Regions from separate parts of the Ideonella sp. FW305-24 genome, predicted to be linked through region 3. Evidence: predicted binding sites of a transcription regulator. Region 3 holds the regulator's gene; each other region holds the start of a gene.
The links. Region 3 encodes FNR, which switches genes on or off when oxygen is low (the NO sensors DNR and NnrR bind a similar motif). Its sites were predicted from a motif close to TTGATNNNNATCAA; they were not measured.
Positions count from the first base shown of each region.

Region 1: ubiM (5-demethoxyubiquinol-8 5-hydroxylase UbiM) is a predicted target of FNR. The motif match lies at 1,220-1,233, and genes of this name have one in related genera.
Region 2: AC3WR5_RS32615 (universal stress protein) is a predicted target of FNR. The motif match lies at 2,005-2,018, and genes of this name have one in related genera.

Region 1 covers NZ_JBYTAI010000001.1:349,472-352,725, forward strand. Annotated here, with positions in the region: gene AC3WR5_RS01505 (HD-GYP domain-containing protein) at 1-1,103, opposite strand, end outside; gene ubiM (5-demethoxyubiquinol-8 5-hydroxylase UbiM) at 1,306-2,502, shown strand; gene parC (DNA topoisomerase IV subunit A) at 2,515-3,254, opposite strand, start outside.
Region 2 covers NZ_JBYTAI010000023.1:13,109-16,362, reverse strand. Annotated here, with positions in the region: gene AC3WR5_RS32630 (hypothetical protein) at 1-58, shown strand, start outside; gene pstS (phosphate ABC transporter substrate-binding protein PstS) at 157-1,281, shown strand; gene AC3WR5_RS32620 (hypothetical protein) at 1,536-1,844, shown strand; gene AC3WR5_RS32615 (universal stress protein) at 2,091-2,915, shown strand; gene AC3WR5_RS32610 (TraR/DksA family transcriptional regulator) at 2,927-3,254, shown strand, end outside.
Region 3 covers NZ_JBYTAI010000001.1:200,617-203,870, reverse strand. Annotated here, with positions in the region: gene ccoG (cytochrome c oxidase accessory protein CcoG) at 1-1,022, shown strand, start outside; gene AC3WR5_RS00875 (nitrogen fixation protein FixH) at 1,046-1,279, shown strand; gene AC3WR5_RS00870 (hypothetical protein) at 1,254-1,574, shown strand; gene fnr (fumarate/nitrate reduction transcriptional regulator Fnr) at 1,633-2,373, opposite strand; gene hemN (oxygen-independent coproporphyrinogen III oxidase) at 2,494-3,254, shown strand, end outside.

The DNA of each region.
Region 1 (3,254 bases), 150 kb from region 3:
CCAATGTCGTAGAAGACACGCACACGCGGCGTCAACAGCGCGCTGCTGTTGAGCGCCAGCACCACGGCCAGGTGCTCTGACTGCAGCCGCACCAGCGAACCCACCGGGTAGATGCCCACGGCCTTGACGAAATGCTGGAACACGGCGTTGTCGAACTGCCCCTTGGCCTGGGCCATTTGCCGCATCGCGTCGCCCGGGTCCCAGGGCGTGCGGTAAGGCCGGCGCGAGGTCACCGCATCGTACACATCGCAGACCGCGGCCATGCGGGCCAGCACGCCAATGCGCTCTCCCGCCTGCGCGTCCGGATAGCCGCTGCCGTCCACCCGTTCGTGGTGATGCAGGCAGGCGTTGAGCACGGCCGGGCTGTAGCCGCCTTCGGACTTGAGCATGTCGTGGCTGTGGCGCACATGGGTCTTCATCAGCGCCAGCTCTTCAGGGCTGAGCCGGCCGGGCTTGTTCAACAGCTCGGTCGGCAGCGCCGCCTTGCCAATGTCCAGCACCAGCCCGGCCAGGCCGGCTTCGCGCACCATGGCTGGAGGCAGCCCCATCTGGCGGGCCAGGCCGACCATCAGCGCGCACACCGCCACCGCGTGCATGTAGGTGTAGTCGTCCACCGTCTTCAGCCGGGCCACGCTGGCCAGCGCCCCGGGCTTGCGGGACATCGCATCGACGATGCCCTCGACCACCGGCAGGCAGGTCTTGGCGTCCACCGCCTGGCCCAGGCGGGCTGCGTCGAAAAGGCCCATCACGCTGCCCATGGCCTGCCGGCTGACCTGCAGTGCATCGGTGTAGCGGGGCCCCACCGGGTCCAGCGCCGGATGCGGCATGGGCAGAGGCGAGTCCTCTTCTTCGGCCGGCGTTGCCAAGGCCTCCGCGCCGACGACCGCCACCGCGTCTTTGGCCTCGTCTGCCAGAGGCACGTCCAGGCCGCGTTCGGTGTCGATGACGACTTCGGCAATGCCGGCTTCGAGGATGCGCGCAATGTCCCGCTGGTCACGCAGCAGGAATTTGGAACGCCAGAACGGATGATCCATCCACGAGCCGGTGAGCTGGTGGAGGAACATGCCCAGTTGCAACTGAGGGGAAGGTATGGTCTTCAGCACGAGGGCAGCATGCCACGTCGGCTGTGAGGGCAATCACCGGAAAAGACGGGCGGAAGTAGACACCCGTGCGGAGGCAAGCCCTCTTCGAACCGGCCGCGGCAATGCGTGAATGGGTCGTGAGGCAGATCAAACGCCACGCTGGAAGGTGCCGCTAAGGTGCGGTGGTTCCTCACGCGCAGCTCTCGCGCCGAAAGCCTTGCCCATGCCCCACGCCTCCGCCGCATCTGTTGACGTGCTGATCGCCGGCGCCGGTCCCGCAGGACTTGCACTGGCCATTGCCCTGGCCCGCCAAGGCCTGCGCATCACCGTGCTGGAACAGGCGCTCTGGGCCGCATTGGCCAAGCCGGCGGAAGACGGACGGGACATCGCGCTCACCCACCGCTCGCGGCGAATCCTGGAGGAGTTGGGCATTTGGCAGCGTCTTCCCGCCGCCGAGATTGCGCCGCTGCGCCAGGCCCATGTGCACGACGGCGGCATGCCGTGGCCGCTGCAATTCGATGCACGCAGCGACGGGCACGAGGCCCTGGGCTGGCTGGTGCCGAACCACCGCCTGCGGGAAGCCGCCTGGGCCGTGGCGCAACACACGCCCGGCGTCCAGGTCGAAACGCAGGCCTGCGTCGTTCGATTTGAGGCACAGCCGGCAGTGGCCGTGCTGGACACTGCCGACGGCCGCCGCTGGCAGGCGCCGCTGGTGGTGGCCGCGGACAGCCGCTTTTCCGCGCTGCGCCGGATGGCGGGATTGCCGGCCCGCTCGCTGGATTTCGGCCGCACCGCCATCGTCTGCCGGGTTGCCCACACCTTGCCGCACCAGGGCATTGCCCACGAATGTTTTCGCTACGGCCTGACCCTGGCCATGTTGCCCATGGCAGGTCTGCAAAGCTCCGCGGTGCTGACCGTGCGCCAGGCAGAGGCCGCTGGCTGGCTGGACATGGACGACCAATCCTTCGCCGCACGACTCACCGAGCAGTTCGGACCGTCGCTGGGCGGCTTGCACCTGGCCGGGCAGCGGCATGCCTACCCGCTGGTGGCCGTGCAGGCCTTGCGGCTGGTGGGCCCGCGCATCGCACTGATCGGGGACGCGGCGGTCGGCATGCACCCGGTCACCGCGCACGGCTTCAACTTCGGGCTCTACGGCGTGCAGACCTTGACACGCGAAGTGGCGGCTGCGTTCCGGGCCTGCGGCGATGTCGGCGATGCCCGGGCCCTGCAGCGCTACGCGGCCGAACACCAGCGCACCACCTGGCCGGTCTATCACGGCACCAATGGCGTGGCACAGCTGTTCACAGACGACCGGCCCGCCGCCCGCGCGGCGCGCAAGGCCGTGCTGTGGCTGGCCCAGGTGCTGCCGCCGGTGAGACGCGCCGTGACGCGCCAACTCACCGGCGCAACACCCGCCTGAGCCAGCAGCCGATCAGCCCGCCAGCACCTGGGTTGGCTTCAATACCGCCTCGACCTTGCTGCCCTTGCGCGCACGCTTGCCCTGGTGGCTGGCCAACGCTGCGCCCTTGATGATTTCATCCTTGGGCTTGCCGCCGCGACCGGCGCCGATCACACGCAGCTGATCGGCAAACACGGCCACCGAAACCAGCGGATCCTTCGCGTCCACGTCCATCAGCGTCAAGCCCTTGCCGCCATTGGACTGCAGCTTCAGCTCAGCCAGGGGGAAGGTCAGCAGCCGGCCGCTCATCGCCAGGCAGGCCACGTTGACCTGGGCCGGCGCGACGGCAGTCGGCGGCAGCAAGCGGTCGCTGGCCTCCAGCGTCAGGAAGCTCTTGCCGGCTTTCTGGCGGCTGTTCAGGTCGGCCAGGCGGGCCAGCAGGCCAAAGCCGCCGGTGTTGGCCAGCAGCACGATCTGCTCGGCCACGCCGGCGAAATAGTGCGCAATCTGGCTGCCGGCTTCGAGGTCGATCAGGCTGGTCATCGGCACACCATCGCCACGGCCGCCCGGCAGCGTGGCCACGGCCACGCTGTAGACCCGGCCGCTGGAGCCGAAGACGTAGAGCGTGTCCACGCTGCGGCAAGGGAACACGCCGTGCAGCGCATCGCCTGCCTTGAAGGCCAGCGTGTTCGGGTCGACCTCATGGCCCTTCAGCGCCCTCGCCCAGCCCTTCAGGCTGAGGACCACGGTGACCGGTTCGTCGACGATCTTGA
Region 2 (3,254 bases), on a different contig from region 3:
GCGCCTGCTGGAACAGCTTTCGCAGCGGGCGGCGCACAAGCCGGGTGCGGCGGCATAGACCTTCGCGCCAGAGGCGGTCACGGCGTGGTCATGCACGGGGCGGCCAAGTCAGCGAAAATACCGGGTTTTCCCGCGCCGCCGTCACTGCTGTACCCCATGAGCCTGTTCCTTCCTGCCGCCGCCCAGCGCGTCGCCTCCCCCCGCCACAGGCGTGGACTTCTGCCGCTGCTGTCGGCTTGCCTGGTCGGCCTGACCGGACTGTGCGGTGTCCAACCGGCCCGGGCGGAAGCCATCACAGGCGCCGGCTCATCGGCCGCAGCACCGGTCTACCGCATCTGGGGCGCCGAGTACGCCAAGGAAAAAGGCGACTCGCTGAGCTACGAGCCAGTCGGCTCGGGCGCGGGCATGGCCCGCATTGCCAAGCGCGACGTGGACTTCGGTGCCTCGGACGTGATGGCCAGCGCCGAGGACCTGAAGAAAAACGACCTGGTGATGTTCCCCACGGTGATCACCGGCGTGGTGCCGGTGGTCAACCTGCCGCGCATCGGGCCAAACGCGCTGAAGCTGGACGGCCCGCTGCTGGCCCGCATCTTCCTCGGCCAGGTCACGCAGTGGGACGCGCCGGAACTGAAGGCGCTGAACCCGGAGCTGAAGCTGCCCTCGCTGGCGATCAAGCTGGTGGTGCGGGCCGATGGCTCGGGCACGACCTGGCACTTCGCCGACTACATGGCCCGCGTCAGCCCGGAATGGAAGCAGCGCCGCGGCGTGGCCAACCATTTCGACTGGCCGGCAGGCGCATTGGCGGTCAAGGGCAGCAGCGCCGTCTCCGAGACGCTGCGCGCGACCTCCGGCGCAATTGCTTACATCGACTACAACTATGTACTGGACGATGGCCTGGCCGGCGTGATGCTGAAAAACGCCGAAGGGCAGTTCGTCGCCCCTGGCGTCGAGGGCTTTCGCGAAGCGGTGACCCACAGCACCTGGTACAGCAACGGCGACTTCTCGGCGCCGATCAACAACATGCGCGGCCAGCGCACCTGGCCCATCACGATGGGCACCTACATTGCCGTGCCGCGCGTGGCCCAGCAGACCGAGCGGGCGGAACGCGCCCTGCAGTTCGTCACCTGGGCTTACCTGCACGGCGACGCGCTGGCCCGCCAGGCCAAGTTCGTGCCGCTGCCCGACAAGGTGCAGGCCAGCGCCTACCGCGAAATTTCCAAGGTGACAGGCGCCAAGGGCGAAATGCTGGGCGTGAAGTTGATTGGCCGGCTGCTCAACTGATTTTCCCTGCGGCAGGCCTGGCAAAGGGAACAGGCCCGCCCTGGCCGATTGGCCGGGACAGGCACTTTGGGGGCCACAGCCTGGGGAGACTGGCCCTATGATGATTGCCACAAGACCTGAGCGCCCCTGCCCTCCCCTTGGAGCGAGACAACACCCGCCAACCGGGTGCGTTCCATTGCCCGCGAACATCGCCGGCACGCCATGTGCTGCAGTTCGCGCAACGAAACCCGCCGCGTATCCACGAAGGAGTTTCCATGCACTTCCAGGCTGAATTGAACGGTGAAGCGGTCTTCGCCCGCACGCCCGAAGGCCAGCAACAGGTGATCGACAGCCACCTCGAACTGGCCGAGCCGCTGCGCCGCCTGCTGCTGCTGGTCAATGGCTACACGCCGCTGGCCCACCTGGCCGACCTGCTGGACGCCGAGGCTGCCGCCAAATGGCCAACCGCCCAGAGCAGCGTGCCCGACAGCGTGCAGGCGCTGCTGCAAAAGGGGCTGATCACCCAGGTCGACCCGGCCACGCAGGACCCCGTCTCGACGATCTCGCCAGCCTTCATGCCTTGAGCGCGCAGACCCATCGCAACCTGGGCCAGCCCTGAGAGGCTGAGACCTGGCGCTGCCGATGGTCACGGCCAGCGGCAGCAGCGTCCGGGTCCGCACGCAGGGCCAGATCGAGCAAGAGGAAGGCCGGAAGGCCGGCCGGCGCGCCTGAGCGCCTCCGTTCTTGATGCGCATCAACGCGCCCGGGGTTCCGGTGTTCATGATGGGACGCTGCGCTGTTCCATTCGCGCCCAACCGGAGGCCCTCGCCATGAAGCACATCCTCGTCCACCTCGACGCATCGGCCCGCTCGGCCGACCGGCTCACGCTGGCCCAGGGGCTGGCGCGTGAACACCAGGCGGCGCTGACTGCGCTGTACGCCGTGGTGCCCACGCTGCTGGCCCTGCCGTTTGCCGGCGCAGCGGGCGCCGAATCGGCCTATGCCGTGTTCGAACAGCTGGACCGGGAACAGCGCGGCCGTGCGCGCGCACTGTTCGAGCGCCAGTTGCCTGCGGGCACCATGGCCTGGGCCGAGACCGGCAACGAGCTTTTCGAATCCACCGTGCTGCAGCATGCGCTGCTGGCCGATCTGCTGGTGCTCGGCCAGGTCGACCCGCAGGACGGCATGGCCGGTGCCGTGCCGCCCGGCTTCATCGCCACGCTGCTGACCGACAGCGGCAAGCCGGCGCTGATCCTGCCGCACACCGGCCGCTTCCAGCCCATCGGGCGCGAGGTGCTGCTGGCATGGAAGCCCACGCGCGAGGCCGCCCGCGCAGCCACCGCGGCCCTGCCCTGGCTGCGCCAGGCCAAGTCCATCCACCTGGCCTGCGACACCGCGACACGCGACGCCGACCGGGTCGGCAGTGCAGCCGTTGAACGCTGGCTGCGGCTGAACGGCGTGACCGCCCCGATGGCCGTGCACGGCCTGCCCGAGCAGCAGGTGGGAGAAGCCTTGCTGTCGCTGGCAGCCGATGCCTCGGCCGACCTGCTGGTCATGGGCTGCTACGGCCACAACCGCCTGCGCGAATGGGTGCTGGGCGGCGCCACCCGCACCGTGCTGGACTCGATGACCCTGCCGGTTTTGATGGCCCACTGATGGAGAACACAATGAACCAGGCAACAAACAACCCGTCGACAGACGCTTCCCTCGGGACGCTGCGCGAACTGCTGAGCTTCCGCCGCAGCGAACTGCAGTCGGCCGTGCAGGCCGCCGACCTGGCGCGGCAACAACAGCGGGAGCAGGCGGCACCGGATGTCATGGACCAGAAAGACCTGGGCGAGGTCGAGGTCGAAGCCCACCTGGTGCAGGCGCATGAGGACCGCGACCGTTTCGAGCTGCGCCAGGTCGACCAGGCCTTGCAGCGCATGTCCGAAGGCCGCTTCGGCAACTGCGTCGACTGCGGCGAACCCATCGGCATGCCGCGGCTGCTGGTGC
Region 3 (3,254 bases):
CATGGACGCTGAACAAGCTCTGGCGCAAGGGCGGCAAGCACGTGGTGTGGGTGCTGCTGGGCCTGTGGACAGGCTTCACCTTCGTGGGCTATTTCACGCCGATCCACAGCCTGTGGACCGAGGCCTTCACGCTGGACTTCGGCCCCTGGGAATGGTTCTGGGTCAATTTCTACGGCCTGGCCACCTACGGCAACGCTGGTTTCCTGCGCGAGCAGGTCTGCCAGTACATGTGCCCGTACGCGCGCTTCCAGAGCGCGATGTTTGACAAGGACACGCTGATCGTCAGCTACGACAGCGCTCGCGGCGACCCACGCGGCACGCGCGCCCGCGGCACCGACCTGGCGAGCGCCGGCCTGGGCCAGTGCATCGACTGCAGCCTGTGCGTGCAGGTCTGCCCGGCCGGCATCGACATCCGCGAGGGGCTGCAGTACGAATGCATCGCCTGCACCGCCTGCATCGACGCCTGCGACGGTGTGATGGACAAGATGCACTATCCGCGCGGCCTGATCCGCTATGCCACGCAGAATGCGCTGGCCCGGCAGGAACCGCATCCGGACCTCACCAAGCCGCCCAAGCCAGCGCTTGACCTGCCGCACCTGCTGCGGCCCCGGGTGCTGATCTATGGCGCGGTGCTGATCGTCATCGCCGTCGCGTTTGTCACCAGCCTCAGTCTGCGCCGCACGCTGAAGGTGGACGTGGTGCGCGACCGCGCCACGCTGGCGCGCATCGTTGAAGACGGCCTGGTCGAGAACGTCTTCCGGCTGCAGTTGATGAATGCCACCGAGCAGCCACAGCGCTATCACGTGGCAGTGCAGGGCATTCCCGGCGCTGTGCTGTCCGGCAGCCCGGAGGTCAGCCTGCTGCCTGCCGAAGCCCGCTGGGTGACGCTCGCGGTGCGGGTGCCGCCCGAGCAGGCGGCGGCCTTGAAACCGGGCGCCCACCCGATCCGTTTCGAGGTGTCGCCGCTGGGCGCCGCGGGTGCCGCGGTGAGCGAAAAGTCCTCGTTTGTGATCCCCCGCTGATTCCGCCAACAAGGAGACAAGCCATGAAGGCAAGGCCCATCGAACAGTTTCAACCGACCTTGCCCTGGTGGCGGGTGCCCACTGCCTGGATGGTGTTTGGCGGCCCCGCCCTCGTGGTGGTGGCGAGCTTCGCCACCTTCGGCCTGGCGCTGCACGGCCGGGACCGGCCGCTGTTGGAGGCGGGCAGCGCAGAGCAGGGGGCCACGACCGATGCCATGCAGGCGCGCAATCATGCTGCCAGCCCCACACGCCGTTGAGGAAGACGAGCCGGAGGAGCGCACCGTCGCTTTCCGGCCCAGGCTTCGCAGCAGGCTGCTGCTGGTGCTCTGGCCTGCATTCGTGATGGCGGGCCTGCTCGCCGGCCTGATGTTCGCCTTCGTGGACCCCGGCAGCGTGCACGACCTGCCAGGCAGCGGCGAATCCGAATGGTCGCGCAACGCCATCTGTTCGCTGGCATTCCTGGTCTTCTGGGTCACGACCGCCATTTCGTCGGCCGCTACTTTGTGGCTGGTGGGCGGCTTGCGGCGCGAGCGCGAGGCGGCGCCCGAATGACCGCTGGCGCCGCGGAGCCCGTCACGCAGGGGGGTGGCACCGCCGCGGCTCGGCTGGATCAGCCGTGCGCGTTGTTTACCAGGCGCTGCAAGGCCTCGGGGTCCAGCACGTCGATCTGCCGCTGGCGTACCGCCAGCACGCCGTCTTCCTGGAACTTCGAGAAGCAGCGGCTCACGGTCTCCAGCTTCAGGCCCAGGTAGGTGCCAATTTCCTCGCGTGTCATGCGCAGCACCAGCGAAGACGGCGAGAAGCCGCGCGCCTTGAGCCGCTGCGAGAGGTTCAGCAGGAACACTGCCAGGCGCTCTTCGGCCCGCATGCTGCCCAGCAGCAGCATCACGCCATGGTCGCGCACGATCTCGCGGCTCATGATCTTGTGGAACTGGCGCTGCAGGCCGGGGAATTCGCGCGAGAGCTGCGTGAGCTGGCTGTAGGGAATCACGCAAACCTGAGAGTCTTCCAGCGCCACGGCGTCGCAGGCATGGTGGTCATTGCCAATGCCGTCCAGACCCAGCAGTTCGCCCGCCATCTGGAAGCCGGTGACTTGGTCGCGCCCGTCTTCGGGCGTGATGCGGGTCTTGAAGAAGCCGGTGCGCACCGCGTAGACCGCTTCGAACGGATCGCCGTGGCGAAACAGCGTGTGGCCGCGGCGCACGCTGCGGCGGGTGGCGACCATGCCGTCCAGCCGCTGCAGTTCGTCTTCCGGAATGCCCACCGGCAGGCACAGCTCGCGCAGATTGCAGTGTGAGCAGGCCACATTGGGCTTGGCCTGGGCGGCGCAGGCATCGGTCAGGGGAATCATGGCGGGGCAGTCTTGATGTGAGACAACAAAGGTCCGGGACCTGATTGTTCAAGCCCGGCTGCTGTGGGCGCTTGCGCCAGATCAAGCCGGCCAAGGCCGGTGCCGGGCAGCATGCCGGGCATGACAGTCCTTTCGTCGACCTCCGCTGGCGCAGAGCAGGCGTCGCCGCTGCTGCCCGAGGCCTTGCTGCGGCGCTTCGACGCCCCCGGCCCGCGCTACACCTCCTACCCCACGGCAGACCGCTTCGTCGAAGCCTTCGGCCCGGCCGAGTGCCGCCGAGCGCTGGCGTTGCGCGGCGGCGGCGCGGCGCTGGGCGGGCCGCTGTCGGTCTACGTGCACATTCCGTTCTGCGAGTCGGTCTGCTACTACTGCGCCTGCAACAAGGTCATCACCCGCCATCACGAGCGCGCCACCGAATACCTGCAGGCGCTGGACACCGAGATCGGCCTGGTGCGCGCCGCACTGGGCGACGGCCCGTCGGCTTCGCAGCTGGTCTCGCAGCTGCACCTGGGCGGCGGCTCGCCGACCTTCCTGTCCGACGAGGAGCTGGGCCGTCTGCTGGCTTCGCTGCGCGCAGCCTTCGGCTTCACCGAAGGGGCGGAGCTGTCGATCGAGGTCGACCCGCGCACCGTCAGCGCCGAGCGCCTGGCCCACCTGCGCACACTGGGCTTCAACCGCATCAGCTTCGGCGTGCAGGACTTCGATCCGCAGGTGCAGCAGGCGGTGCACCGCGTGCAGCCGTTCGAAAGCGTGAAAGCCTTGATGGTCAGCGCGCGCGAACTGGGCTTCGCCTCCATCAATGCCGACCTGATCTACGGCCTGCCGCAGCAGACGCCGGCCAGCTTCGCGCGCACCATTGCGCAGATCGGCGAACTGCGGCC